3 regions of the Vibrio orientalis CIP 102891 genome follow, and region 2 is predicted to be linked to each of the others. Evidence: predicted binding sites of a transcription regulator. Region 2 holds the regulator's gene; each other region holds the start of a gene.
The links. The regulator MetJ, encoded in region 2, represses methionine synthesis genes. The targets are predictions, from matches to a motif close to TTAGACNTNTANANGTCTAA.
Positions count from the first base shown of each region.

Region 1: the regulator MetJ is predicted to act here: its motif matches at 4,320-4,339, upstream of metN (methionine ABC transporter ATP-binding protein MetN).
Region 3: the regulator MetJ is predicted to act here: its motif matches at 7,766-7,785, upstream of metH (methionine synthase).

Region 1 covers NZ_ACZV01000005.1:1,821,461-1,831,355, forward strand. The annotation lists gene treC (alpha,alpha-phosphotrehalase) at 1-466, opposite strand, end outside; gene treB (PTS trehalose transporter subunit IIBC) at 543-1,967, opposite strand; gene treR (trehalose operon repressor TreR) at 2,161-3,108, opposite strand; gene VIA_RS19020 (MliC family protein) at 3,175-3,522, opposite strand; gene gmhB (D-glycero-beta-D-manno-heptose 1,7-bisphosphate 7-phosphatase) at 3,571-4,122, opposite strand; gene metN (methionine ABC transporter ATP-binding protein MetN) at 4,439-5,473, shown strand; gene VIA_RS19035 (methionine ABC transporter permease) at 5,463-6,140, shown strand; gene VIA_RS19040 (MetQ/NlpA family lipoprotein) at 6,182-6,991, shown strand; gene VIA_RS19045 (substrate-binding periplasmic protein) at 7,036-7,758, opposite strand; gene VIA_RS19050 (AbgT family transporter) at 8,030-9,616, opposite strand.
Region 2 covers NZ_ACZV01000005.1:2,348,684-2,358,578, reverse strand. The annotation lists rRNA gene VIA_RS21515 (23S ribosomal RNA) at 1-470, shown strand, start outside; rRNA gene rrf (5S ribosomal RNA) at 558-674, shown strand; tRNA gene VIA_RS21505 (tRNA-Asp) at 707-783, shown strand; gene glpX (class II fructose-bisphosphatase) at 1,297-2,304, opposite strand; gene zapB (cell division protein ZapB) at 2,618-2,860, shown strand; gene metF (methylenetetrahydrofolate reductase) at 2,944-3,834, opposite strand; gene VIA_RS21485 (bifunctional aspartate kinase/homoserine dehydrogenase II) at 4,054-6,465, opposite strand; gene VIA_RS21480 (O-succinylhomoserine (thiol)-lyase) at 6,465-7,631, opposite strand; gene metJ (met regulon transcriptional regulator MetJ) at 7,851-8,171, shown strand; gene VIA_RS21470 (malic enzyme-like NAD(P)-binding protein) at 8,280-9,557, opposite strand; gene rpmE (50S ribosomal protein L31) at 9,814-9,895, opposite strand, start outside.
Region 3 covers NZ_ACZV01000002.1:3,381-13,275, reverse strand. The annotation lists gene VIA_RS00865 (RNA polymerase factor sigma-54) at 1-591, shown strand, start outside; gene hpf (ribosome hibernation promoting factor) at 616-903, shown strand; gene ptsN (PTS IIA-like nitrogen regulatory protein PtsN) at 908-1,354, shown strand; gene rapZ (RNase adapter RapZ) at 1,354-2,217, shown strand; gene VIA_RS00845 (HPr family phosphocarrier protein) at 2,221-2,499, shown strand; gene mgtE (magnesium transporter) at 2,612-3,967, shown strand; gene metH (methionine synthase) at 4,037-7,717, opposite strand; gene VIA_RS00830 (cation:proton antiporter) at 7,886-9,196, shown strand; gene VIA_RS00825 (DedA family protein) at 9,278-9,895, opposite strand, start outside.

The sequences.
Region 1 (9,895 bases), 530 kb from region 2:
GTTCCCAAGCACTGCCACCAAATTTTGATTGCCAGTTGTTCGGTGCTTGACCTTCAAGCGGGTCTTTCCAGATGTAGTAATCACGATAAGGGCTATTCTTATCAGCCAACGCCGATTGGAACCAGTGATGCGCGGTTGAGGTGTGGTTGACCACGATATCCATAATGATACGAATACCACGCTGATGTGCTTCCGACAGCAGTTGGTCGAAGTCTTCCATGCATCCAAAGTCAGGGTTTATCGCGTAGTAATCCGCAATGTCATAGCCATTGTCAATCATCGGAGATTGATAAACTGGGGTTAACCAAATCGCATCGACACCTAACAGCTTGAGGTAGTCGAGCTTAGAGATAATGCCTTGAATATCCCCCCTCCCTTTACTGCCGCTATCACAAAAACTCTTTGGGTAGATTTGGTAGATAGACGCTGTTTTCCACCAATTTGCATCATTAACCTTCGTTGTCATGACTAAACTCACTTACCAAAAATAGAAATCATTGAAAACGGAGCGACAAACCGCCGCTCCAAATTAGGAAGAGTAATTAAGCGCTTGCAGGCTCTAGTTCGCCTTTCATTTGCGCACGCTTGTAGAAGAACAGAGTTAGTGCTGCTGGGACTGCAATAGCGACTAGCATAGCGATAGCGAAGATGCCCCAGAACTGTGGTTGAATCGATAGAATGCCAGGTAGACCGCCAACCCCGATACCATTCGCCATCACACCTGCACTACCACAAATTGCCGCTGCAATCGCACTACCAATCATCGCGCTCAGCATTGGGAACTTGTATTTCAAGTTGATGCCGTACATTGCTGGCTCTGTAACACCTAGGTAAGCAGAGATAGCCGCTGGTACCGAAATATCGCGCTCGCCATGCTTTTTACTAATTAGAATGATACCGACAACTGCTGATGCTTGAGCAATGTTTGACAATGCAATCAATGGCCAGATTGGAGTACCACCAAGTTCTTGCATTAGCTGCAGATCAACCGCGTTGGTAGTGTGGTGAATACCGGTAATCACCAATGGCGCATACAGGAAACCAAACACCATTGAGCCAATCATTGCGAAGTCACCTGTCATTGCTGCTTTGGCCGCAAACGCTACGCCATCTCCTAATACGCGGCCAAAAGGACCAATTAGCGAGTGCGCTAACACAACAGAAACAATGATTGAGACAAACGGTACAACGACTAAGTAGAGGTACGATGGGACGATGCGCTTTAAGTTGGTTTCAATAAACGCCAGCGCGACACCAGCAAGCATGGCAGGGATTACCTGAGCTTGATAACCGACTTTTTCAATCACAAATAAACCAAAGTCCCACACTTCTGGAACTTGCTTACCAATCAGGTATGCGTTCATCAACTGTGGCGATACCAGTGTGACACCTAAGGTAATGCCAAGAATTGGCGTACCACCGAGCTTCTTAACCGTAGACCAACATACACCGACAGGGAGGAAGAAGAAGATCGCTTCACCAATCAACCATAAAAAGCTATGTACTGTTGCCCAAAATTGGCTAATTTCAGTCAGCGACTGACCATCAAACATTTTGATGTCGCCAATCACGTTGCGGAAACCAAGAATTAGACCACCGGTAATAATGGCAGGAAGCAGCGGTACAAAGATTTCAGCAAGATGGGAAATACCGCGTTCCAAGATGTTCATGTTCTGGCGAGCGGCTTGTTTAGCTTCGTCTTTTGACGCTTCGCTCTTCCCTGCTAGCTCGATAAGTACCTTGTACACTTCATCAACTTCAGTACCAATCACAACTTGGAACTGACCTGCGTTAGTAAAGCAGCCTTTAACTAGAGGCAGTGTTTCTAGTGCTTTCTCGTCGGCTTTGCTTGTGTCATTCAATACAAAGCGAAGGCGAGTTAGGCAGTGACTGACACTCGCGATATTGTCACGCCCACCGACTAGTTCAATTAGACGCTCAACTTCTTGTTTCGCTATCTTACTCATATCCATGTCCACCCTAATTGGATTCTCATTCTGTTCAATTCAAACTGACTTGATATTCTTAGTTTTATATTTATGGGAACATTCCCAATTGTGTTTATTATATTGCCAGATCTAACATTGAACAAAAATGGGAACAGTCCCATTAATTGAAAGAGATCACAGTATAATTTTAAATCACTTTAGAAATAATGGCTTAGAGAGTAAGAGGCTCTTGAGTAAGATGAACCTGTTCTTTTTCACCATTTATATGAGATATCAACAAGTTAGCTGCTTTATCACCGGCTAAAGAATAGCCTGGGTCAATGCTGAATACTTTGGGAAAAAGAAAAGAAAGTAGCTCATTACCGCCGACGCCAGTCACAACTACGTCTTCTCGATTGAGCTCTTGTAAACGCTTAATGACACCTAAAGCTAAAGTATCACTGGCACACACAATAGCTTCAGTCTGCTCGGTCAATACGTTATCTACCAACAAATAAGCACTTTCGTGATTTAGCTGACCCGTTTGATAGCAGGCCTCTACCGAATGACGCTGGCACCAGTTTAGGTAGGCGTCGAGGCGTAACTTACCGGTGGTCTTGTCACTAGGGTCGACACCGATAAAGCCAATATTGTCGATATCCTTTTCTTGTAGGTACTCTAGAGCTTTGGTGATGACTAGAGCATTATCGTAGTTAATCGAAGAGACTTTATCGGTATCCATTGCGATGACAACGCTACGATTTTGCCAGCTCGAGAGCTTATCAAGATCAAAGTCGCTGAAGCCAAACACAATCACACCATCGACATTACGCTTCTTTAGCACATCAAGGTGATCATTAGTTTTATCACGATCGAATTGGCTTTCCATGATCACCACATCATAACCTGCAGCATAAAGTGTATTGAGCATGCTGCCGACAGCTTTGTTCTCTGATGGCGAGTCCAAGCGAGAGATAATCACCCCAACCACTTTTTGACTACCACCACGCATAGACTGTGCAGACTTAGAAGGGACATAACCTGACTCTTGAATCACGCGTTCGACTTTTTCACGTGTCGCTGGTTTTACTTTCGGATCATTAGTCAGTACTCGAGATACAGTCGATTTACCAACGCCAGACAGTTTTGCAATATCAAGAATGGTTAGTTTTTTGCTCATAGATGCTTAGGGTGCTTAAGTGAAGTGAAGGAGGCACATATTCTACCTCCTGGTTAGGATAGGCTATTATTCTTCGGTTACACAGTTTTTGTAAACGACTCGCCCCAACTCTAAACGAGCTTGATTGCCTTTTGTGAAAAGCGTCACTGGATTCATCGTCTCAGAAGTACCGTCATCAAGAATATACTTTACACCCGACCCTGAACGTACCCGAGCTAGACGGTAGTCATTTTCAGCAAGGCGTAATAAAGCTTTAGGCTCATTTGGCATGTAGGCCACCTTAAAGCTTTTATCATCTTGGCAGGCGTAACTCTTAAACTCACCTTGGTATGCGCTCTTAGGTTCTACTACGTTGTATGAACAACCGATAAGACCCACTCCCGCAAGAGCGACTAATAATGAACGATACTTCATCAAAACCTCCAGAGATAATAAAGGCCGCACGTGGCGACCTATTAGAGTTTATTTAGTCAGATATGCTGGGACATCTTTTATGCTATCAAGCACCACGGAAGCAATCGCCTCACCCTTTTCTGTCACCGGTTTACCCGTACGGACTAAGATCTTGGTCCCTACGCCAGCGGCCTCTGCTGCCATCATATCTTCAGCTTTATCACCAACCATGACAGAGTTAGCCATATCAATTTTCAAGAAGTCACGGGCAGAGATAAACATACCAGGCTTTGGCTTACGACAATCACAATCTTCTTTATACTTACCTTGACCATGTTCAGCATGGTGCGGACAGTAGTAAAAACCATCGAACTCAACGCCATTATCGACAAAGTTCCAATCCATCCATTGAGTTAAATCTAGGAAGCGGTCTTCACTGAACTTACCACGTGCAATACCAGACTGGTTGGTTACCAAGACCAGTAAGTAGCCCATCTCTTTCAGTTTCTTCGTCGCTTCAAACACGCCTTCGATAAATTCAAATTCGTGCTCATCGTGTACATAGCCATGATCTACGTTAATCACGCCGTCACGATCTAAAAAGACTGCTGGTTTTGCCAAAATATGCTTCTCGTTATTTGCTTTATATAAAGAAGATTATACCCAAGTCGTTGCAATATGCCATCTTATCGAAAGTGCTTTCCCCTCAGTGATAGCGAGACAAAGCTTGGTAAGTCTAATGATATTCTGGCGGTCAAACTTAGCGCTTATTGCCTTAGCCTCTATCTAATGACGAATTGATTTGGCCAAAAATACGTTTAGACGTCTAGACGTAAAAATATCTATTGACACTTTTCCCGCAAAGCCATAGCATCCTCTAGTAAATGAGATATAGTTCAAAATAATCTACTGCTCCTAATCTGAAACGAGTTTCTCGATGATTGAAATTAATCAAGTAAATAAGGTGTTCTATCAAGGTACGAAGGAAATTCATGCCTTGAGAGAGATTAACCTACAGATCCCACAGGGAAATATCTTTGGTGTTATTGGCTCGTCCGGAGCAGGAAAAAGTACACTTATCCGCTGTGTAAACATGCTAGAAGCCCCAACAACGGGTTCTATTATTGTTGATGGAGTCGATCTCACTAAGCTATCAAAGTCGGAGCTGTGTGAAGCTCGCCGTAACATCGGTATGATTTTCCAGCACTTTAACTTGCTCTCTTCGCGTACCGTGTTTGACAACGTGGCGCTACCTTTAGAGCTTGCAGGTAAAGATAAAGGCCATATTGCAGAAAAAGTGACTGAGTTACTAAAACTGGTTGGCTTAGCTGATAAACATGAAAGCTACCCATCAAACTTAAGTGGTGGTCAAAAGCAACGTGTAGCGATTGCTCGCGCACTGGCATCAGACCCTAAGGTTCTATTGTGTGATGAAGCGACTAGCGCGCTTGATCCAGCAACAACTCAATCGATTCTTGAGCTGCTTAAAGAGATCAACCGTAAGCTTAATATCACGATTCTACTCATCACCCATGAGATGGATGTGGTGAAAAGTATCTGTCATGAAGTGGCAATCATTGGTGACGGTGAATTGGTTGAGAAAGGCACGGTTGGCGAGATTTTCGCTCATCCTAAAACGGAGCTGGCACACCAATTTATTCGCTCGACACTCGATCTATCGATTCCAGAAGATTATCAAGCTCGCCTGCAAGAGACTCGCGTTGAAGGAAGCTACCCACTTGTTCGCCTTGAATTTACTGGTGCAACAGTGGATGCGCCGCTAATGACGCAGATTGCACGTAAATTTAACATCGATGTGAGCATCCTAAGTTCAGATCTTGATTACGCTGGCGGCGTTAAATTCGGCATGATGGTCGCTGAGCTATTTGGTAATGAGCAAGATGACAATGCAGCGATCGAGTTCCTGCGTGAGCACAATGTAAAAGTAGAGGTGCTAGGTTATGTCCTTTAATGAAATTTCACAGTGGCTGAGCCTCAACAGTAACCTATTGCTGGGTGCAACGTGGGAAACACTCTACATGGTTGCAGTCGCGGGTATTGTCGGTTTTGCCGTTGGTATTCCACTCGGCGTGATTCTTCATACGACTAAGAAAGGTGGGCTGCTTGAGAACACGAAACTCAACGGCATTCTAGGTGCAGTGGTCAACGTAGGTCGCTCTGTACCATTCCTAGTGCTGATGGTGGCAATCATTCCAGTGACTAAGCTATTAGTTGGCACCTTTATCGGCACAACAGCGGCAATCGTACCGCTTACGATTGGCGCAATTCCATTCGTTGCTCGCCTGATTGAAGGTGCACTGCTAGAAGTTCCAACTGGCCTAGTTGAAGCCGCTCAATCTATGGGCGCAACACCAATGCAAATTATTTCTAAGGTACTGCTTCCTGAAGCGATGCCTACGATTGTTAACTCAGTAACGATTACCCTAGTAACACTAGTGAGCTACTCAGCAATGGCTGGTACTGTCGGCGGTGGCGGTCTAGGTGACGTCGCAATTCGCTACGGCTTCCACCGTTATGATGTGGTGATTATGGCTGTGACGGTCGTGATGCTGATCGTACTAGTACAAATTATTCAATCTATTGGTGATGCGATTGTTCGTCGCGTTGATCACCGCTAAAAAAATAACCAATTCACAGATTTATTCATAAGGAGATAGTGATGAAATTCAGTCTTAAAGGTCTTTTGACTATCGCAGCAGCAGCGTCTGCACTAGTTCTAGCGGGTTGTGGCGAAAAAGAAGCCGACACAAGCAAAGTTAAAGTAGGTGTAATGGCAGGTGCTGAAGCACAAGTTGCAGAAGTAGCCGCTAAAGTAGCTAAAGAGAAGTTCGGTCTAGAGGTAGAGCTAGTTACCTTTACTGACTACGTAACGCCTAACGCGGCACTGGATGATGGCTCTATCGACATCAATGCATTCCAGCACAAACCATACCTAGATCAGCAAGTGACTGACCGTGGCTACAAACTAACGATTGCGGGCAATACGTTTGTATACCCAATCGCAGGTTACTCTAAGCAAGTAAAATCAGTTGAAGAGATTCAAGATGGCGCACGTATCGCAGTACCAAACGATCCAACTAACCTAGGTCGTTCTCTACTGCTTCTTGAGCAGCAAGGTCTACTTAAGCTACGTGAAGGCGCTGGTCTTCTAGCAACTGTTCGTGACATCGTAGAAAACCCGAAGAACATCACTATTGTTGAACTAGACGCAGCTCAGCTTCCTCGTTCTCTAGATGACGTTGCTCTTTCTGTAATCAACACCACTTACGCTAGCTCTATCAACCTAACTCCACAAAAAGATGGCGTTTTTGTTGAAGATAAAGAGTCTCCATACGTAAACCTAATCGTTGCACGTGAAGACAATGCACAAGCTGAAAACGTGGTTAACTTCGTTAAAGCGTACCAAACTGAAGAAGTTTACTCAGCGGCATCAGACATCTTCCAAGGTGGCGTCGTTAAAGGTTGGTAATCACTTACTCGCTTATATAAACAACAGGGGCTGTCGTTAATGCGTCAGCCCTTTTCTTTTACTTCTCGCTCTTTTAAGCGTTCGAAATAGTTATCAATAATCGCTTCATAACGGCCATCTTCTTTCATGCCTCGTAGCACTTCATCAAATCTATCCCTTAGCCATGCATGCTCTTTGAGTTTCGAAAAAGCGATATAGCTTGGCGTTGCCTCAATAGGCGGAGATAATATCTCCAAGATCTCTTCCATTCGCTCACTGGCCATGATGCTGCGCGCACCAAAGTCGTTATTAACCCAAACATCAGCTCGCCCTGTTCTCACTAAGTGGGCACACTCTTTAGTTTGGTTACGCTTAAAGACCAATCTAAATTTTCGCTCAGCTAGCAAGGCATCGATCCGTTTACCGTAACTCACTCGATTAACAACACATACGGCAATACTAGACAAATCACTGGTTAAGAAATTATCACTGAGAATTTCACTCTTAGCTTTGACAACTAAGCTGATGTTTTGCGTGAATAGTACCTGGTTGCTGAAATCAGCAAACTCCTCTCGCGTTGGATTTTTAAACGCCGTAAATATGGCGTCAGCCCGACCAAACTGGACATTACTTAATGCTCTCGCCCAAGGCAGAACTTCTATCGAAATTGGCACCTCTAGCTCTTCAAATACCGACTCCACTAGCTCGATGGCGACACCAGATAACTCACCTTCCTGAGTGACAATATAGGGAGGATAGTCGAGCGTAACCAACTGTATTGAGGGCATGCTCGATACATTGAAGGAAAACAGGCAACCTAAGACCGATATAGCAAAACGCCTAATCATAATTTTTCAGTGTTTAGGCTAAGGCACTGGTTAAAAAACATAGGTTTAGACATAACGATACTCTTACCAATGATTCATCCCCCAAGAAATTCATCCATAGAGATAAGTAAAGTTCAGCGCTATCACTTGTCAACTCTGTGAGTAATCACGCTTAAAAACAAAAAAGCCAGAGCAAATGCTCTGGCTTTTAAATTTGGGTTATCTACACAGATTAAGGCGTGTAATACGTTGCCGCACCAGGACCTACTGGTAGACCAAATACGAATACCCAGATGTAGAACAGTAGACTCCAACCCACAAGGAAGCAGATTGAGTAAGGCAACATGGTCGCAATCAATGTACCGATACCTAGGTTCTTCATGTAACGTGTCGCTACTGCTAGGATTAGACCGAAGTAGCTCATCATTGGTGTGATGATGTTAGTTGTTGAATCACCGATACGGTAAGCCGCCTGAATCGTTTCAGGAGCGTAGCCAACTAACATTAGCATTGGAACAAAGATAGGTGCAGTTACTGCCCACTGAGCAGACGCTGAGCCGATCATCAGGTTGATGAAGCCACACATTAGGATGAATGCGAAGAACAGCATTGGGCCAGTTAGACCGATTTCCTGTAGGAAGCTTGCGCCCGCTACAGCGAATACCTGACCAAAGTTAGTCCACTTGAAGAACGCAACAAACTGAGCAGCGAAGAATACAAGTACGATGTACATGCCCATAGAAGACATAGACTTCGCCATTGCATCAATCACGTCGCGGTCAGTCTTCATAGAGCCAGTTACTTTACCGTAAACAAAGCCTGGGATTGCGAAGAATACAAAGATGAACGCTACGATACTTTTCAGGAATGGTGACCCTGCAACCGTACCTGTCGCTGAACGTAGTACGCCGTCTTCTGGAACGATTGTCCAAGCGAGAAGTGCAGAAACTGCAACAACCGCCAGACCAGCTAGCTTAAGACCTTTCTTCTCTAGGTCTGTAAGTTTACCCATTGAGTCGTTTGATAGATCTTCCGACGCTTCTTCATCGTTGTATTTACCAAGTTTTGGCTCAACAATTTTCTCGGTTACAAACGCACCTGTAATTGCAATGAAGAACGTAGAAACAAACATGAAGTACCAGTTTGATTCTGGACCTACTGTGTAAGTAGGGTCAATCATTTGCGCTGCTGTTTCTGTAATACCAGAAAGCAGTGGGTCAACCGTACCGATAAGAAGGTTTGCCGAGTAACCACCAGATACACCTGCGAATGCCGCTGCAAGACCTGCTAGCGGGTGACGACCTAGTGAGTGGAATAGCATTGCCGCTAATGGGATAAGTACAACGTAGCCTAGCTCTGATGCTGTATTAGAAATAATACCAGCAAATACCACAGTCACAGTAACCATACGCTTAGAAGCGCCCATTACCATACCGCGCATTGCCGCAGAAAGAAGACCTGAGTGTTCAGCAATAGCAACACCCAACATCGCAACCAATACTGTACCTAAAGGGGCAAAGCCAACAAAGTTTTTAACTAGGTTAGTGACGATTAACTGTAAGCCTTCAGCATTCATTAAGCTGACAACGTGGATCATACCATCTGCAGCACGGCCTTTTGCTCCCTCTGGACGAGGGTCCATGACTGAGACATCAAAGTAACCTGCAATACCTGATGCAACTAAAATTGCTAAACAGAAGATGGCAAATAGAGTGATTGGGTGGGGTAATAGATTCCCTAAATATTCAACAGCGTCTAAGAAACGGGTAAATAGTGGCTTCTTAGGTGAATTTTGTTTAATTGAAGCAGATGAACTCATCTGTTCCCTCCTTGTAGTTATTCCTGCGCAATTGTGACAAAAATGTTCCAAATGCCAGCGCAGAGTACTCGACAAAAGACTCAATTAGAAATGCGAAATGTTACAAAGTGTGTAATAAATCATATTATTTAACGCCATTTGAACAAAAACTTAGCAAATAACACCAATTTACCAACCAAAGTTAGATTTATAGTTTGTATAAATACATTCATTCTGTTTATAAATCGCACTGTAACTTACTGATTCAACTACCGGCAAAATAACCAATCTTGCTCGAAA
Region 2 (9,895 bases):
AGGTACTCCGGGGATAACAGGCTGATACCGCCCAAGAGTTCATATCGACGGCGGTGTTTGGCACCTCGATGTCGGCTCATCACATCCTGGGGCTGAAGTCGGTCCCAAGGGTATGGCTGTTCGCCATTTAAAGTGGTACGCGAGCTGGGTTTAGAACGTCGTGAGACAGTTCGGTCCCTATCTGCCGTGGGCGTTGGAAGATTGAAGGGGGCTGCTCCTAGTACGAGAGGACCGGAGTGGACGAACCTCTGGTGTTCGGGTTGTGTCGCCAGACGCATTGCCCGGTAGCTAAGTTCGGAATCGATAACCGCTGAAAGCATCTAAGCGGGAAGCGAGCCCTGAGATGAGTCTTCCCTGACCCCTTGAGGGTCCTAAAGGGTTGTTCGAGACTAGAACGTTGATAGGCAGGGTGTGTAAGTGCTGCGAGGCATTGAGCTAACCTGTACTAATTGCCCGTGAGGCTTAACCATACAACACCCAAAGGGTTTTGATGGACTCAATACAAGAATATTGAATGTGTTAAGAACTTAAACAGCTTTCCGAATTTTAAGAATTTGCTTGGCGACCATAGCGATTTGGACCCACCTGATTTCCATGCCGAACTCAGAAGTGAAACGAATTAGCGCCGATGGTAGTGTGGGGTTTCCCCATGTGAGAGTAGGACATCGCCAGGCTTTAAATTTAGACTCTAGAGTCTAACCAGTGCGGAGCGGTAGTTCAGTTGGTTAGAATACCGGCCTGTCACGCCGGGGGTCGCGGGTTCGAGTCCCGTCCGCTCCGCCACTTATTCAGACAAAGCCCTAGCAGAAATGCTAGGGCTTTTTCGTCTGTATAGGGTTAATTTGGTCTGTGACCAACGAGTCCCGCTTGCCTGCAAGCCCAGCCATCTGCCACTTATTTAGAAAGCCTAGTCTTACGACTAGGCTTTCGTCGTTTATGAATGCATATTTTAGAAGCCCGTTGCTGACGCAACGGGCTTTTTGCGTTTAAGAGGTAAGGAATAGTGCTAGCTCTCTATAGCGCTTCTTGGAGCTGAGAAATTGCCTTCCTTCGGTCTTTGACTGACACATTGTCATTCCATAGAACGACGAAGGAGTGAGTAGGGGATCTCATTGATTTTTCGACTTACTTCAAGCGAACTCTCTACTGTTGACGCCTCACTAGTGAGCATAGCTGTCTAACTCATCGAAACAAAGTAGGTTGACACTAAGTGCTAACCTCTAATAATTTCTCGTTTCTCGACAACAAAAAAGGCCAGCTCATGCTGACCTTCTGTTAATGCTAGTGGTTGCCCTATTAAAGGATAATATCTCTTACTTCAGGATCTTTACGCTCTAAGTAGTGAATTGACTTAATACGACGAATCGTACGGCAGCGACCACGGATGAGCAGTGTTTCGGTAGTTGCGATATTGCCTTGACGAGTGATGCCTTCAAGTAGATCACCTTTTGTAATACCGGTCGCTGAGAAAACAACGTTATCACTGCGCGCCATATCTTCCATCGTTAGAACAACATTAGCTTTTACGCCCATCTCTTCACAGCGTTTCAACTCAGCAGCGCCATAGATACGGTTTTCTTCGCTGTCACCTTTTACTTCATGGCGCGGAAGTAGTTGACCATGCATATCGCCATCTAGTGCGCGAATAACTGCCGCAGAGACTACACCTTCAGGAGCGCCACCGATGCAGTACATTGCATCGACTTCACTGTCCGGCATACAAGTTAGGATAGAAGCGGCGACATCGCCATCAGGTACGGCGAACACTCTTACGCCCATTGCTTGCATCTGTGCAATCACTTCATCGTGACGAGGCTTAGCTAGGGTAATAACAACCAAGGTATCTAGTGTTTTGTTTAGTGCCTTAGCGATGTTCTCTAAGTTTTCTTTTAGCGGCTTATTCAGGTCGATGCAGCCTTTTGCACCTGGACCTACTACCAACTTTTCCATGTACATGTCTGGTGCTTTAAGGAAACTGCCTTTCTCGCCTGCAGCCAGCACAGCAAGAGCATTTGATTGACCCATTGCTGTCATGCGCGTTCCTTCAATTGGGTCTACTGCAATGTCGACTTCGTCACCACCTACACCGACTTGCTCACCGATGTAGAGCATTGGAGCATCATCGATCTCACCTTCACCAATTACGATCTCTCCGCTGATCTCTGTTTTGTTGAGTAAGGTACGCATGACTTCTACTGCTGCACCATCAGCTGCATTTTTGTCGCCTCGACCAAGCCATTTGTAACCAGCTAGTGCTGCGCCTTCGGTAACTCGAGAAAATGCCATTGCTAAATCGCGTTTCATGATGACTCCAAAATTCAAGGAAAGAGAAAAATAAAAAACGGCAGAATTTTAGCATATCAAGAAGGAAACGTTTGCTTTTTTAATTGAACGACCATTGAACTGCATCAATCTAGTGGGTTAAATTGGTCATTGAGATTAACCAGCTCCCTAGATGTAAGGTGATTGTCAATTTGCGCTGTTTTTTTGACCGAATGGTGCAAAATATCAAATATAGGGAGTGTTTATCAGCTCTCGGCTGAGTAGAATGGAACAAAATAGGTTTTGCTACATCAGTGGTCAAAACCCTTATCCGAATAAATATAGGTAGGCTAAGATGTCTTTTGAAGTACTAGAACAACTAGAAACTAAAATCCAAACTGCAGTAGATACTATTGCCCTTCTACAGATGGAAGTTGAAGAGCTTAAAGAAGAAAAAGAAAAGCTAGCAACTGAAGCGAACGAACTACGCGAAAACCGTCAAGAGCTAGAGCAGAAAGCTCAACAGATGCAACAAGAGCACACTGCATGGCAAGAGCGCATCCGTAACCTACTAGGTAAAATGGATGAAGTAGAGTAATTGATACTTTACTTGAGTAGATCGAAAAGGCCGAACGTAATGTTCGGCCTTTTTGTTTTGAGTGGGATTTTTTGAGGCTTAGCTTAGCCTTGAGGGCGAACCCCCAGTGTATGACATAATGCGTAAGTCATCTCTGCGCGGTTTAGAGTATAGAAGTGGAAGTCTTTGACTCCTTCACGGCTTAGTGTTCTTACCATATCGATTGCTTGGCTAGCACCCACTAGCTGGCGGGTCGTTGGATCATCATCCAGCCCTTCAAATTGTTGCGCCATCCAGCCAGGTACTTTTACATTGTTCATTGCAGCGAAACGTGACGCTTGCTTAAAGTTCGAAACAGGTAGGATGCCCGGGACGATTTCTACATCGATGCCTGCAGCAACACTGCGGTCACGGAAGCGTAGGTAGCTTTCAACATCGAAGAAGAATTGAGTGATGGCGCGGTTAGCACCAGCGTCCACTTTACGTTTTAGGTTTAGCAGGTCTGCTTGAGCACTCTTTGCTTCAGGGTGGACTTCTGGGAAAGCCGCAACGGAAATATCAAAATCATGGCGTTCTTTCAATAGTGTCACTAGGTCAGATGCATACATTTCAGGCGCGCCGCCACCCGGTGGAATATCACCACGCAGAGCCACAATGCTTTGGATGCCATTTGCCCAGTAATCGTCAGCAATCTGGATAAGCTCTTCGCGTGAAGCGTCAATACAGGTTAGGTGCGGTGCTGCTACTAGACCTGTTTGATCTTTGATTTCTTTGATGATTGAATGAGTTCTGTCGCGCTCACCTGAATTTGCGCCGTAAGTAACAGAAACAAATTTAGGTTTGAGAGTTTTTAAGCGGTGTACTGAATTCCATAGAGTCTCTTCCATTTTTTCACTGCTTGGTGGAAAAAACTCAAATGACACATTGATATTGTCAGACAGTTCAGCGATATTCTGATTTAAAGCGTCAATATGACTGGCGTGTGTGTATCCCATCTTACTCTCCCTGTGGCCATCAGTGCCAAAAACTCAAAAATCCAAATCGACGTTTAGACGTCTATATGTCTACAGAATGTATTGAATACGATTTAATGTCAACCGTACGATTATGAATTTTTCTCAAGTTAATTATGAGTGAAGTTCAAGTTGAGTTGAAATCGATTCATGATGAGAGAGGAAGAGTATTAGGCGCAGTGATGACTGCGCCTATTTTGCTTAAAGTAAGCTAGAAAGGAGATTGAGATCCGACTGAATTGCCCCTGCGGTGACTTCTCTGCCAGCACCAGGGCCACGAATGACCAATGGGTTATCTTTGTACCACTTACTCTCTATCGCGAAGATGTTGTCACATGGTAAGAGATTGGCTAATGCGTGCTCTTTATTTAGCGCCTCTACGCCGACTGTAGCTGTTCCATTCTTTTCTAAACGTGCGACATACCTTAGGACCTTATCATCGCGCTGAGCCTTTTCTAGGCGCTCTGCGAGTAGCTCGCTTAGTATTTGGCTTTTATCTAAGAACTCATCTAAAGATACATCGGCAAGCTCTGCAGGAACTAAGCTTTCTACTTTGACCGATTCAGGTTCTAACGATAGGCCAGATTCACGCGCTAATATTACCAGCTTACGCATTACGTCCGACCCATCTAGGTCACTGCGTGGATCTGGTTCAGTCAGGCCTTGTTGCCATGCTAAGTCGACCAACTCTGCAAATGGAATCGTGCCGTCATATTGCTGGAATAGCCATGAGAGTGTTCCTGAGAAGATGCCTGAAAGTGCGATAATGTCATCACCACTTTCGCGCAGATCACGCACGGTATGGTTGATTGGTAGTCCAGCACCAACAGTAGCATTGTATAACCAGTGACGGTTGATTTTCGCAAATGCATCTTGTACTTGATGGTAGTACTCACTTGAAGCTGATCCTGCGACTTTGTTGGCCGATATTAAGTGCATACCTTGCTCGGCAATTTCAAGGTAGCGGCCCGCTAGAATTTGGCTTGCGGTCACATCCAGAACAACAACGTCATCATAGCCTTGTATCGCACCTAACCGTTCGATCCAATTACTCCCCTCGTGACTCATCGACTCTTCATCAAAATGCGCCGACACTTTGCTGGCATCAATGCCTTTATCATCGAACCAATAGGTTTGGCTATCGACAACCGCGACCAGTTCGAAATTCATGCCGTGGCGCTTCTCAAGCTCATTTTTTTGCTCGATAAACAGGTTGATCCAGCTAGAGCCAATATTACCTTTGCCACACAGAGCGATGGCAACCCGCTTTTGCGCTTGGAACAGTTGGCTATGAATTGATTTAACTAGAGGATTCGTATCCGTAGTACGCAGCACCGCCACTAAGCTTAAGCGAGATAATGATTCGGAGATAAACTCAATTGGTGCATTCTTTAGCTGCTGATAGAAACCGTAGCAATGATTGGCATTGGTTGTTACGCCTGCGCCAACGGCAGCGACCATTGAGTAGCCTTCTTTGAGCTTGATCTCGGCTTCAATTGCGGCATCTTGTAAATATTCTAGTGCACCACCTGCGATCTCTGCGGTATAGGCTAAACGCAGACATTGCTGGTCGGGCTGAGACTCATAAGTGAGAGGCTCAAGCTGTGCGCGCTTAAGGCTGGTTAGTACCTCATTTTCGACGCGTTGGAAGTCATGACCAGAGGCAAAGTTAAGCTCGATTAGGAGTACTTCATCAAGTGAAGAAATGATTTTGGCTCCGCGGCCAGATGCCAACACACGTTCAATACGGGTTGAACCAGATTCTGGCTGGTAGCTGCAACGTAGGTGCAGATCCATGGTGCTTTGCGCCACTGGTTGTAATGTACGACTGTGTAAAACTGGAGCCGCAAGGCGGGCCAGCTCACTGGCTTCATCTAAACGCAGTAGGGGCAGCAGACAAGCGTCAGAGACTAAACGTGGGTCAGCACTGTAAACGCCCGCGACATCGCTCCAAATCGTTACTCGGCTTGTTTCCGCTAATGCGCCGATAACCGTTGCCGAGTAATCAGAGCCGTTACGGCCAAGCAGTACGGTATGGCCTTGGCTGTCTTGAGCCATAAAGCCAGTAATGACGATACGATGATGAGAATGCTGTGCGAGAACTTCTTTAATCAATGGGTAAGAAGTGCCAAATTCAACTTCTGGTTGAGTGCCTGCTTCTGCACGAAGAAATGCACGTGCATCTTGGGCCACGGCTGGCAATTCGTTTTGATTAAGCAGTGCAGAGAGTAAGCGAGATGACCACATTTCACCGTGACCGAGAACCGCTGCCTTTTCGGCTTCGGTTAGCGGGTAGGTGAGTTCGCCAAGGGTACTAAATTCATCACGTAGTGTTGCTAGCAGTGGCTCACGTGCTTCTTCGCTTAGCAGTTCTTCAACTAACTCTACTTGAAATTGACGTAGGCTTTGCAGCTCTTCATGGGCAAGGCGGCCATCTTTACTCAGTGCGTCTAAAAAGGCGATTAGACGGTTAGTGGTTTTTCCTGCGGCGGATACCACAATCAGGTCGTCAGGCTTTGAGTATTCTTTGAGTATCCCCACCACACGACGGTAGCATTCTGGGTCTGCTAAGCTGCTACCACCAAATTTATGTAGCTGACGCTCGATAGACATTAGAATGCCTCCTTAGCTTTAGTAAATGCTTGCTGAAGGTCTTCAATTAAGTCATCAGCATCCTCTAAACCGACTGACAAGCGAAGCAGTTGTTGTGATACCCCCGCTTCGGCAAGTGCTTCTTCACCCATTGCTCGGTGCGTCATAGAGGCAGGGTGACAAATTAGGCTTTCTACACCACCAAGTGACTCGGCGAGTGAGAATAGCGCCAGCTCGCCAACAAAGTATTTCAGCTGTTCAAAGCTACCAGCAAACTCAAAACTTAACATTGAGCCAAAACCAGACTGCTGCTTCTTGGCAATCTCGTGACCTGGGTGATCCGGTAAGCTAGGGTGATAGATGCGACCAACTAACTCTTGAGTTTGTAGGTAGTCTAAGATCTTACTTGAGCTTTCCTCGTGCACTTTCATACGCGCGCCTAACGTACGAATACCGCGTAGCGTCATGTAGCTATCAAACGGTGTGCCGGTCGCGCCAATGCAGTTACCCCACCAAGCCAGCTCTTCAGCGTGCTGTTCTGTTTTGGTGATCACAACGCCGCCAATAACGTCTGAATGGCCGTTGATATATTTCGTTGTTGAGTGAATAACAAAGTCAGCCCCAAGCTCTAAAGGCTTTTGGAACACAGGTGTCAAAAAGGTATTGTCGACAGCGACAAGAGCGCCGACTTGCTTAGCCTGTTCACACACCTCTGCAATGTCGACCACGCGCACAAGTGGGTTTGATGGTGTTTCTAGTAGAATTAATTTGGGCTTTTTGGCGATAGCGGCTGCCAATGCTTGCTGATCGGACTGATCAACAAACTCGACTTTAAAATCACCTTTATTAGCGCGAGTGTTGAATAGACGGTAAGTACCGCCGTAACAGTCATGTGGTGCCACGATAAGGTCGTCTGGGCCTAGGAAGGCGGATACCCAAAGATTAAGTGCTGAGGTACCACAGTTAGTGACGACAGCGCCTTTACCGGATTCTAACTCGAACAGAGCCGTTTCAAGCAAACCACGGTTAGGGTTCCCTGAGCGGGTATAGTCGTACTTTGGTACTTCGCCAAATGCAGGGAAGCCATAGTTGGTCGATAGGTAGATTGGTGGAACAACTGCGTGATGCTGAGTGTCAGACTCGATACCAGTACGTACCGCGATTGTGGCTGGTTTGCGGGTGCTCATAAGTGTTTCCTTTCGAACTTTAGTGACTTCTAGTAGGGAATACGCTATACCTGTTGGTTGTTAGATATATGTTATTCCAATCCCATATCTGTTCACTTTACTTGTCATTTTTGTGGCCGTCAATACTTCTAGACGTCTATATGTCTTTGCTTATGGCCATAAATCCCGCTAAAATTGCGCTTTCTAATTTCAAACATAAATATTTACAAAAGGTGCGCAATGGCAGATTGGAATGGCGAATATATAAGCCCATATGCTGAACATGGAAAGAAAAGCGAACAAGTAAAGAAGATTACCGTTTCTATTCCATTGAAAGTATTGAAGGTATTGACTGATGAGCGTACGCGTCGTCAGATTAATAACCTCCGCCACGCAACCAATAGCGAGCTATTGTGTGAAGCATTTCTCCATGCTTATACAGGCCAACCATTGCCGACGGATGAAGACTTACGTAAAGATCGCCCAGACGATATTCCTGCAGAAGTGAAAAAACTAATGACAGAGATGGGTATTGAATTTGAAGCGTTTGACGAAGAATAATAAAAACCACAAGCACCTTAGTTTTTCGCTGTGAGCCAATACTGAATAGATACAAAAAAACCGCTCTCCATTGGAGAGCGGTTTTTTATTGTTTGTGATTTAAACTGATTAGTTTGCCATGTAGTTTTCTGGCATTTCTATACGAGCAACACCTGAGTCAACAGCAGCTTGAGCTACCGCTTTGGCTACGCGAGGTAGTAAGCGAGAATCCATTGGTTTTGGAATGATGTAACCCGGGCCGAATGAAAGCGCATCAACACCTGCTGCAATCAGTACTTCTGCAGGCACTTCTTCTTTTGCTAACTGACGAATCGCATCAACGGCGGCCAGCTTCATTTCATCGTTAATTTCACTTGCGCGAACGTCTAAAGCGCCACGGAAGATAAATGGGAAACATAACACGTTGTTTACCTGGTTAGGGTAGTCACTGCGACCAGTACCCATAATCAGATCGTCACGTACCTCGTAAGCGAGCTCTGGCTTGATCTCTGGATCTGGGTTCGAACACGCAAATACCACTGGTTTGTCTGCCATCAGCTTTAGTGCTTCTGGTGACAATAGGTTAGGACCAGATACACCCAAGAACAGATCCGCCCCTTCAATCACATCTTCTAGTGTGCGCTTGTCTGTATTGTTGGCGAATAGTTGTTTGTATTCGTTGAGATCGTCACGGCGAGTATGAATTACACCCTTACGGTCAAGCATATAGATCTTTTCGCGCATTGCGCCACATTTGATCAGTAGCTCCATACACGCGACAGCAGCGGCGCCAGCACCCAGACACACAATTGTCGCTTCTTCTAGTTTTTTACCTTGCAGCTCAATCGCATTAAGCATACCTGCAGCCGTTACAATGGCGGTACCGTGTTGATCATCGTGGAACACAGGTACATCACAACGTTCAATCAGCTGCTTTTCAATTTCAAAACAATCAGGTGCTTTGATGTCTTCAAGGTTAATACCGCCAAAGGTGTCGGCGATGTTTGCCACGGTATCAACAAACTCTTCAATCGTGCGGTGTTTTACTTCAATATCAATCGAGTCTAGACCTGCAAAACGTTTGAACAGAAGTGATTTACCTTCCATTACCGGTTTTGACGCTAGAGGACCTAAGTTACCTAAGCCAAGAATTGCAGTGCCGTTCGAGATAACCGCAACCATATTTCCTTTCGAAGTGTACTTGTAAACGTTATCGGCGTTTTGCGCGATTTCACGTACAGGTTCTGCCACGCCAGGGCTGTATGCTAGTGCAAGATCTTTTGCTGTTTCAGCTGGAGTCGTTAGTGCGACAGCGATTTTGCCTGGAGTAGGGTAAGCATGATAGTCCAGTGCTTGTTGGCGGAATTGTTCTTCTGGGGATAATTCTTGGCGATTGTCGTCTGACATGGGTGTAGGTACTCGTTAATAATTATAAATAATGGGGAAATCCATTTTAGAGTAACTAAGTCAAGCTGCATAGGTCAGAATGCGAGCTAAAGCAATAAAATGCGGTAAATGACTGGAGATAAGACCAGATGAATAGAGATATGGCTAGCGAACCTAAAATTTAGTAATAGATTACTCTGAGAAATGGCAATTTGGCTGGTGGCAGATAACAAAAAAGGACGCCTGAGCGTCCTTTTTTTCAATCAAGTCGAAGAAATTACTTCTTGCTTGAAAGAGCACCGAAACGCTTGTTAAAGCGATCAACACGGCCGCCTGTATCTACGATACGTTGCTTACCA
Region 3 (9,895 bases), on a different contig from region 2:
AAAGATCACGGTAAATGGGTTGTCACAATTAACCCAGATTCCATTCCAAGACTTAAAGTTAACCAGCAGTATGCCGCGCTAGGCAAAGGCAGTAGTCCAGACAGCCAGTACATTCGCAGCAATTTGCAAGAAGCAAAATGGTTAATTAAAAGCTTAGAAAGTAGAAACGAGACACTGCTCAAAGTTGCTAAGTGTATTGTTGAACATCAGCGTGATTTCTTTGAGTATGGTGAAGAAGCGATGAAACCAATGGTGCTCAATGACGTTGCATTAGCCGTCGATATGCATGAGTCGACCATATCAAGGGTTACCACACAGAAGTATATGCACACTCCGCGTGGTATTTTTGAACTGAAGTACTTCTTTTCTAGCCACGTCAGTACTGACAATGGTGGGGAGTGCTCATCCACTGCAATTCGCGCACTGATTAAGAAGCTGGTCGCTGCAGAGAATAGCGCCAAGCCTCTGAGTGATAGCAAAATTGCAGCTCTACTTGCTGACCAAGGAATTCAGGTCGCTAGAAGAACAATAGCGAAGTACCGTGAATCATTAGGTATCGCTCCTTCAAGTCAGCGCAAACGCCTGCTTTAGGCCAACAACCGAGAAGGAAAGTCTATGCAAATCAATCTTACCGGCCATCACGTTGATCTAACCGATTCAATGCAAGACTACGTAAACGAAAAGTTTCAAAAGCTTGAGCGCTTTTTTGACCATATCAACAGTATTCATGTGGTATTAAAAGTTGAAAAACTCCGTCAAATCGCAGAAGCTACCCTTCATGTAAACCAAGCTGAGATTCATGCTTCATCTGATGATGAAAACATGTATGCAGCAATAGATTCTCTGGTCGACAAACTTGTTCGACAACTCAATAAGCACAAAGAAAAGCTAAACGCCCACTAACACCATGCAACTAAGCGAAATCCTAACATTGGACTGCACGAAAAGTGCAGTCCAATGTACTAGTAAAAAACGAGCCCTTGAAATGATCAGTGAACTAGTTGCTGAGCAAACAGGGCAAAATTCTACCGAACTGTTTGAATGTATGCTCAGCCGTGAAAAAATGGGTAGTACTGGCATTGGAAATGGAATTGCCATTCCCCATGCTCGTATGCACTCAAGTGACAAAGCGATAGCAGTTTTGCTTCAATGCGAGTCACCCGTGGAATTTGATGCGATCGATAACCGTCCTGTTGACCTACTTTTTGCTTTGCTAGTGCCAGACGCACAGTGCAAAGAACACTTAAAAACTCTTTCAAGTATGGCAGAACGACTTAACGATAAGCAGGTCTTAAAACAGCTTCGTAAAGCTCAGTCCGATCAAGAACTTTACGACATCATGGTTAGCCAATAATGCGTCTTATCGTCGTAAGCGGTTACTCAGGTGCAGGAAAAAGCGTCGCGCTGCGAGTGCTCGAAGACCTTGGTTACTACTGTGTCGATAACCTTCCTGTCGATATGCTTGAGGCCTTTGTCCAGTCGGTGCAATCAAGTAAGCAGAATGTCGCGGTCAGTATTGATATTCGCAACTTGCCTGCTGAGCCGAACTTAGTCGAAGATGTTCTCACTAAGCTAAAACAGGGCTCTGATGTCAGTGTGCTGTTTTTAGATGCCAATAAAGAGACTCTGCTCAAACGCTATAGTGAAACGCGTCGTATCCACCCACTGACGTTAAGCCTCGAAAATACTTCTCTTGAACAAGCGATTGCTAAAGAACGATGCATCCTCTCCCCCCTAAAAGAGAATGCAGATTTGGTGATTGATAGTAGCCACCAGTCACTGCACGATCTAAGTGAAACGGTTCGCATGCGTATCGAAGGCCGAGAACGTAAAGATTTGGTGATGGTATTCCAATCATTTGGCTTTAAGTATGGCCTGCCGAGTGATGCTGATTACGTCTTTGACGTACGCTTTTTGCCAAATCCTCATTGGGAACCTGATTTGCGTCCATTGACTGGTCTCGATGCGCCTATCAAGTCTTTCTTGGAAAGCCACCAAGAAGTGATGGATCTCAAGCAGCAAATTCAAAAATTCATTGAGAATTGGTTACCTTTACTTGAGAAAAACAATCGCAGCTACCTGACTGTAGCGATTGGCTGTACCGGTGGAAAACACCGCTCAGTCTATCTCACTCAGCAGATTGGCGAATACTTTGCTGAAATGGGCCATCAAGTGCAAATTCGCCATGCATCATTAGAGAAAAATCATAAGGAATAATTTATGCAGCAGCAAAGTCGTACAGTTCTAATCCAAAACCGTTTAGGGCTTCATGCTCGTGCTGCTGTAAAACTTGTTGAGTTAGCTCAATCATTCGATGCGATTCTCACCATTCAGAATCACGAAGGCAAAGAAGCGACCGCCGACAGTGTCATGGGACTCTTGATGCTTGAATCCGCTCAAGGTGAGCACGTTACTATCAGCGCCGAAGGCAGTGATGCTCATCCAGCCTTAGAAGCGGTGTGTCATCTTATTGAAGATAAATTCGACGAAGATGAATAATACTTGCCTATCAACTGATTAAATTGCCTTCCTTAACATTAACTTATTAAATCCATTCTAAAATTAAGTTACTATCCTTAGCATTGTAAGCTTATAGAGTCAGGGGGAACCAATGGCAGAGCAAATAGAATTCGACCAAGCTCACCAAGCCCTCCAAGAAGTCACAGAAGCATTAGAAAATGGCCGTTTTGTCCATGTCCGTCGCCAATTACAGGACATGGAACCAGAAGATATTGCCCATCTGTTAGAAGCCTCGCCACGTAAGAGTCGTGAAGTACTTTGGCAACTTACCGATCCTGAAGATTATGGTGAGATCCTCGATGAATTGAATGAGGATGTGAAAGATGATCTGGTGTCAAAAATGGCACCCGAGATGCTCGCCGAAGCGACTGAAGGCATGGAAACCGATGATGTGGCCTACGTACTACGTAGTCTTCCTGATGACGTTTCCCGCGAAGTTCTATCGCAGATGGATGCGGCAGAACGCTTACTGGTCGAAACTGCCCTCTCTTACCCGGAAGATACCGCCGGTGGCCTAATGAACACCGACGTCATCACCATTCGTGGTGATGTTGATGTTGATGTTGTTCTACGTTACCTACGTATGAAGGGCGAGCTGCCAGAGGCGACTGACGCCCTCTACGTGATTGATGAAGAAAATCGCCTCATCGGTCAGCTGCCAATCACCACACTTATCACCACTCAACCTGACATTGAAGTGAGTGAAGTGATGGAAGATGCTGACGAAGCGATCGAAGTTACGATGATGGACTCCGATATCGCTAGCCTGTTTGAGCGTCGTAACTGGGTATCCGCGCCAGTCATTGATGAAAACCAGCACCTTGTTGGTCGTATCACCATCGACGATGTAGTTGATGTTATCCGTGAAGATGCCGAACACTCAATGATGAGTATGGCGGGTATGGATGATGACGAAGACACTTTCGCACCTGTGGTTAAATCTGCACGTAAACGTAGTATCTGGTTAGGTGCCAACGTACTTGCAGCGCTAGCCGCAGCCTCTGTATCCAATATGTTTGAAGCCACCTTGGATCAAATGGCTGCCATCGCGGTATTAATGACCATAGTTCCATCAATGGGTGGTGTTGCGGGTAACCAGACCGTTGCACTTGTCATTCGTGGCCTAGCGCTGGGGCATATCGGTGACTCCAACAAGCGCGAACTACTAATGAAAGAAGCAGCAATCGGCTTACTCAACGGCATCATGTGGGCATTGATCATTGGCGGTATTGTCGTGGCTTGGAAAGGCAATTGGATGCTAGGTGGGATTATTTCTGCAGCCATGCTAACCAACCTACTCGTCGCGGGCATCGCAGGGGTAACTATCCCAATTCTGTTAAAGAAGATGAATATCGACCCTGCCCTTGCTGGCGGTATGGCGCTAACCACCGTGACCGATGTGATTGGTCTATCGGTGTTCTTAGGTTTAGCAACCATTCTAATCTAACGCTAATTAGCTGATACAAAAAAGCGCAGTCGTGATAACTGCGCTTTTATTTTATCCATAAGTTAGTAACTAGCCGTTAATGTTTGGCCCCAACCACTTCTCAGCTTCAAGCATATCCCAACCTTTACGATCAGCGTAACTCTTGACTTGATCCTGCTGGATCTGAGCGATCGCGAAGTAACGCGAGTCAGGGTGTGAGAAATACCAACCCGATACAGACGCACCTGGATACATTGCGTAGCTTGATGTGAGTGTCATGCCAATGGTTTCTTCAACCTTCATTAGCTCCCACAAAGGACCTTTCTCAGTGTGCTCTGGACAGGCTGGATAACCTGGAGCTGGACGAATACCTTGGTACTTTTCTCGAATCAGCTCATCGTTCGACAAGTTCTCATCGGCGGCATAGCCCCAGATTTCTTTGCGCACACGCTCATGCAAACACTCAGCAAATGCTTCCGCTAATCGATCGGCAACTGCCTGAATCATAATCGCGTTGTAGTCATCACCTTGGGCTTTGTACTCATCCGCTAACTCACGCTCGTTAATACCACCAGTCACGGCAAAAGCACCAATCCAATCCTTCTTACCCGACTCTTTCGGTGCAATGTAATCAGATAAGCAATAGTTGAATCCTTTCGGCTTTTCAGTTTGCTGACGTAGATTACACAATAGTTTAGCCACTTCAGTGCGAGACTCATCAGTGTAGACTTCAATATCATCGCCAACACTTGCTGCTGGGAAGAGTGCACACATGCCTCGCGCTTGCATTAAGCCTTCTTTCTCAACTCGGTCTAGCAACTCATTAGCATCATTAAACAGGCGCTTAGCTTCTTCACCCACTTCCTCATGCTCAAAGATCTTCGGATATTTGCCCACCAGCGACCAAGTCATAAAGAATGGAGTCCAGTCGATATAGTTACGCAGTGTCGCGATATCAAAATCATCAAACACATGTACACCCGGCTTAACCGGTACTGGGGGAGTGTAGTTATCCCAGTCAATATCGACCTTGTTGGCACGGGCTTGCTCTAACGTCACTGGCTTAGTACGAGGCTTCTTACGGTTATGCTGATCACGTACACGTTCATAATCTACATCGAGCTTCTCAACAAATGCAGGGCGCAACTCATCAGATAACAACGAAGTACACACACCTACGGCACGCGAAGCATTGTTTACATACACAACGGGTTTACTGTAGTTCTGTTCAATTTTTACTGCAGTATGCGCTTTCGATGTCGTTGCACCACCAATCAACAAGGGCAAATCAAAATCAAGGCGCTCCATCTCTTTGGCAACATGCACCATTTCATCCAGTGATGGGGTAATCAAACCAGATAAGCCAATGATATCGACGTTCTCTTCTTTGGCGACCTTAAGGATCTTCTCACATGGCACCATCACACCAAGGTCGATAATCTCGTAGTTGTTACATTGCAGAACAACACCAACGATATTTTTACCAATATCGTGCACATCACCTTTTACTGTCGCTAATAAGATTTTGCCGTTTGAAGATCCAGCTTGTTTTTCTTTGTTGATATAAGGTTCTAAGTGAGCAACCGCCTGCTTCATTACCCGCGCAGATTTCACAACTTGCGGTAAGAACATCTTACCTTCACCAAACAGGTCACCAACAACGTTCATACCATCCATTAGAGGCCCTTCAATCACCTCTAGTGGCTTAGATGCATTAACACGCGCCTCTTCCGTGTCATCAACAATGAACTCGGTGATGCCTTTCACAAGAGCATGTTCAAGACGTTTCTCTACTGGCCATGTACGCCACTCAAGTGCAGAGGCGTCTTCTTCTTTACCGACGCCTTTGCCTGCATACTCCGCAGCGATATCAAGCAGTCGTTCTGTCGAATCATCACGACGGTTTAGAACCACATCCTCTACCGCTTCGCGCAGCTTATCTGGCACGTTATCGTAGATTTCAAGCTGACCAGCGTTAACAATACCCATGTCCATGCCATTCTTGAAACAGTGATACAAGAACACAGCATGAATCGCCTCACGCACGTAGTTGTTGCCGCGGAATGAGAACGAAACGTTAGAAACACCACCGGAAATCATCGCATGTGGCAAATCACGTTTGATATCAGCGACTGCCTCAATGAAATCCACTGCGTAGTTATTGTGCTCTTCAATACCCGTCGCAACGGCAAAGATATTTGGGTCAAAAATGACGTCTTCTGGCGGAAAACCAACTTCATCAACCAAAATGTTATAGGCGTTAGTACAAATTTGTAGCTTACGTTCACGAGTTTCAGCCTGCCCAACTTCATCGAAGGCCATCACGATAACCGCAGCGCCATAACGACGAATCAACTTAGCTTGCTCAACGAATTTCTCTTTACCTTCCTTTAAGGAGATTGAGTTAACGATGCCTTTACCTTGGATACATTTTAAGCCCGCTTCAATCACTTCCCATTTAGAAGAGTCAACCATGATTGGCACTTTGGATATCTCAGGCTCTGAAGCACAAAGATTAAGGAAGCGCACCATACACGCTTCTGCATCAAGCATGCCTTCATCCATGTTGATATCGATGATCTGGGCACCATTTTCAACTTGCTGACGAGCGACATCTAACGCTTCATCATATAACTCTTCTTTAATTAATCGCTTAAAGCGCGCTGAGCCTGTCACGTTGGTACGTTCACCTACGTTAATGAACAAGCTTTCTTTTTCAATGGTAAGTGGTTCTAGGCCCGATAGGCGACAAGCGACGGTCAATTCAGGCAAAACACGAGGGATAACATCTTTAACAGCTTCGGCCATGTGGCGAATATGTTCTGGGGTGGTACCACAACAACCACCAATAAGGTTTAAGAAACCACTTTCAGCCCACTCTTTAACGTGAATAGCCATGTCTTGAGGAGATAAGTCATATTCGCCAAACGCATTTGGTAAACCGGCATTAGGGTGCGCGGAGACAAATGATTCAGAAATACGAGATAGTTCTTCGACATAAGGACGAAGCTCATCTGGGCCAAGAGCACAGTTAAGACCAAATGAAATTGGCTGCACGTGGCGTAGAGAGTTATAGAATGCTTCTGTCGTTTGACCAGAGAGAGTACGACCCGATGCGTCAGTAATCGTACCTGAAATCATAACCGGAAGAGCAATGCCTAACTCTTCGAATACCGAGTCAACAGCAAAGGCACATGCCTTAGCGTTAAGCGTATCAAAGATAGTCTCGATAAGAATAAGGTCTGAGCCACCTTTGATCAGTGCTCGTGTCGACTCAGAATAAGCCGTCACAAGCTCATCAAAGCTAACATTACGATAGCCCGGATCGTTAACATCAGGAGAGATCGAACATGTGCGGTTAGTAGGGCCAAGCACGCCAGCAACGTAACGAGGCTTATCTGGTGTTTTCGCAGTCCACTCATCAGCGGCTTGACGAGCTAACTTAGCGGCTGCAAAGTTAATCTCTTCACTGAGGCTTTCCATGTCATAGTCAGCCATCGCGATAGTGGTCGCGTTAAATGTGTTGGTTTCAAGAATATCTGCGCCAGCTTCTAGATACTCAAGATGGATATCTTTAATCAGCTTTGGTTGAGAAAGCACTAAAAGGTCATTGTTACCTTTCAAGTCGCAATGCCAATCAGCAAAACGCTCACTACGATAATCATGCTCTTCCAGTTTGTAATCTTGAATCATGGTGCCCATACCACCATCAATCAAAAGAATACGTTGCTTTAGTTGAGCTTCAATCTGTTGCCTTACATTACTTCCCACAGTACAGCCTCATTCCTTTAGTTATCGTTCCATCCTATCACACATTAAAAAGGAGTCTAGACGTCTAAATAAGGAAATTGATGACTTTAAACTGACAAATAATGTTTGCTATTTGAGCGAACTAGGCAGAAAATTCCTATTCACATTTTGTTACATGGTAAGAGTTTAATGTCAGTCTATTACACGCTTTGCTTTCTATCTGCAGCGGCTATGTTGATTGCGTTTGTAAACAGTAAGATAGGTAAAATGCAAACCACCATTGCAATTACTGCTGGGTCGATGATGCTTTCCCTATTAATTCTAATTGCAGGCCAGAACGACTGGTTTCAGTTAACGGAGATTGCCTCTAATACTGTTGCAAGCATCAATTTTGAAGACTTTTTGCTCAAAGGCATTTTAGGCTTCTTACTATTTGCTGGTGGTTTAGGTATCAAACTGCCGAACCTGAAAGATCAAAAATGGGAAATCACCGTTTTGGCATTAGCCGCAACGCTATTTTCTACTTTCTTTATTGGCTTCGTACTCTACTGGTTCTGCCAACTTATCGGCATTCAGTTTGACTTAGTCTACTGCTTACTGTTTGGTGCATTGATTTCACCAACTGACCCAATTGCAGTTTTAGCCATTGTTAAAAAGCTCGATGCGCCAAAACGCATTTCTACTCAAATTGAAGGCGAATCTTTATTCAATGATGGCTTTGGTTTAGTTATCTTTGTCACTATCTTCACCATCGCATTTGGCACCGAGGCTCCAACAGTTGGCAGTGTTACCATGTTGTTCGCCCAAGAAGCCCTTGGTGGCATTGCCTATGGTTTTGTCTTAGGTCTTGTATTCCACTATTTAATTAGTGCCACCGATGACCACTCAATGGAACTGCTACTCACTATTGGTATTCCTACCGCAGGTTATGCATTCGCAGAAGTGCTGCACGTATCAGGCCCACTCGCTATGGTGGTATCGGGCATTATGATCGGTAACTGGACTCGCTTCATCGGTTTCTCGAAAGAGAGTGAAGACCATCTAGATCACTTCTGGGAGCTCGTCGATGAATTCCTTAATGGCGTACTATTCCTGCTTATCGGTATGTCGATGCTACTGTTCGAATTCCACAAAGAAGACTGGATTTTGATGGCGTTCTCTATTCCACTGGTACTCGCGTCCCGTTATCTGAGTGTTTTCTTATCCTACATCGGGTTTAAGCGCTACCGTAAGTATAACCCTTGGTCTGTTAAGATCTTAACTTGGGGCGGGCTACGTGGTGGTCTTGCATTAGCAATGGCGCTCTCAATTCCTTCTGGTATTTGGGTCATCCAGGATAAGCTCATCGACGTAAAAGAAATCATTTTGGTAATGACCTACTCTGTTGTCGTATTCTCCATCCTCGTTCAAGGGTCAACCATTACCCCAATGATCGAAAAAGCTAAGCTCGCGCAAAAAGAGATGGATTCAGAAAGTAGCACCGCAGAGCAAGAGTCATAACTCTCAGAACATGTAAGAAAGGTAGCTTAGATTGGCTACCTTTCTTATATCGTAAAAACGCTAAACCAGCTTAGTCTGTCATTACTTTTGTACCACTTCGACTTTAACGACCTGCTTAGTATTCGCCTTTCTAATTTTAATAATCACAAAGCTAGTAATGGCTAGGCATAGCGTAATAACAGGCGCCGCCATAAGCCCTGCCGTAATATATTTACTCATGGTTTCAGGTAGTAAAGGCAGTAACATCCCAAAAGAACACAACAGTAATGTCCAGAGAATCGCACTTAGCCAAGAGAAGTAATGGAACTTATTCACCTTACTTGCACGCATACCCATCATCAACGGAAGCAATGAACGAACAACAGGAATAAAGCGCGCGCTAAAGAGAGCAACAAGCCCATGCTTAGCAAGAAGAGTGTCCACTTGAGCCATTCGATTTGCAGGAACGGCCTTCACCCACCCTTGAACTCTGGGTAAACGATTCAACCACGTCCCTTGTAAATATCCCGCCCAACTACCTAGAGCTGCACATACACAGATTAAGAGTAATATTGCAATAGGGTTAAGGATCCCTACCGCAGCCAATGTACCGGATAGTACAACCACGCTATCGCAAGGGAATGGGGCTGCAGGTATAAAGCCACTTTCGAGGAAAATCAGTACTGCAACAATACTATAGATTAGCGCTGCACTTCCGGG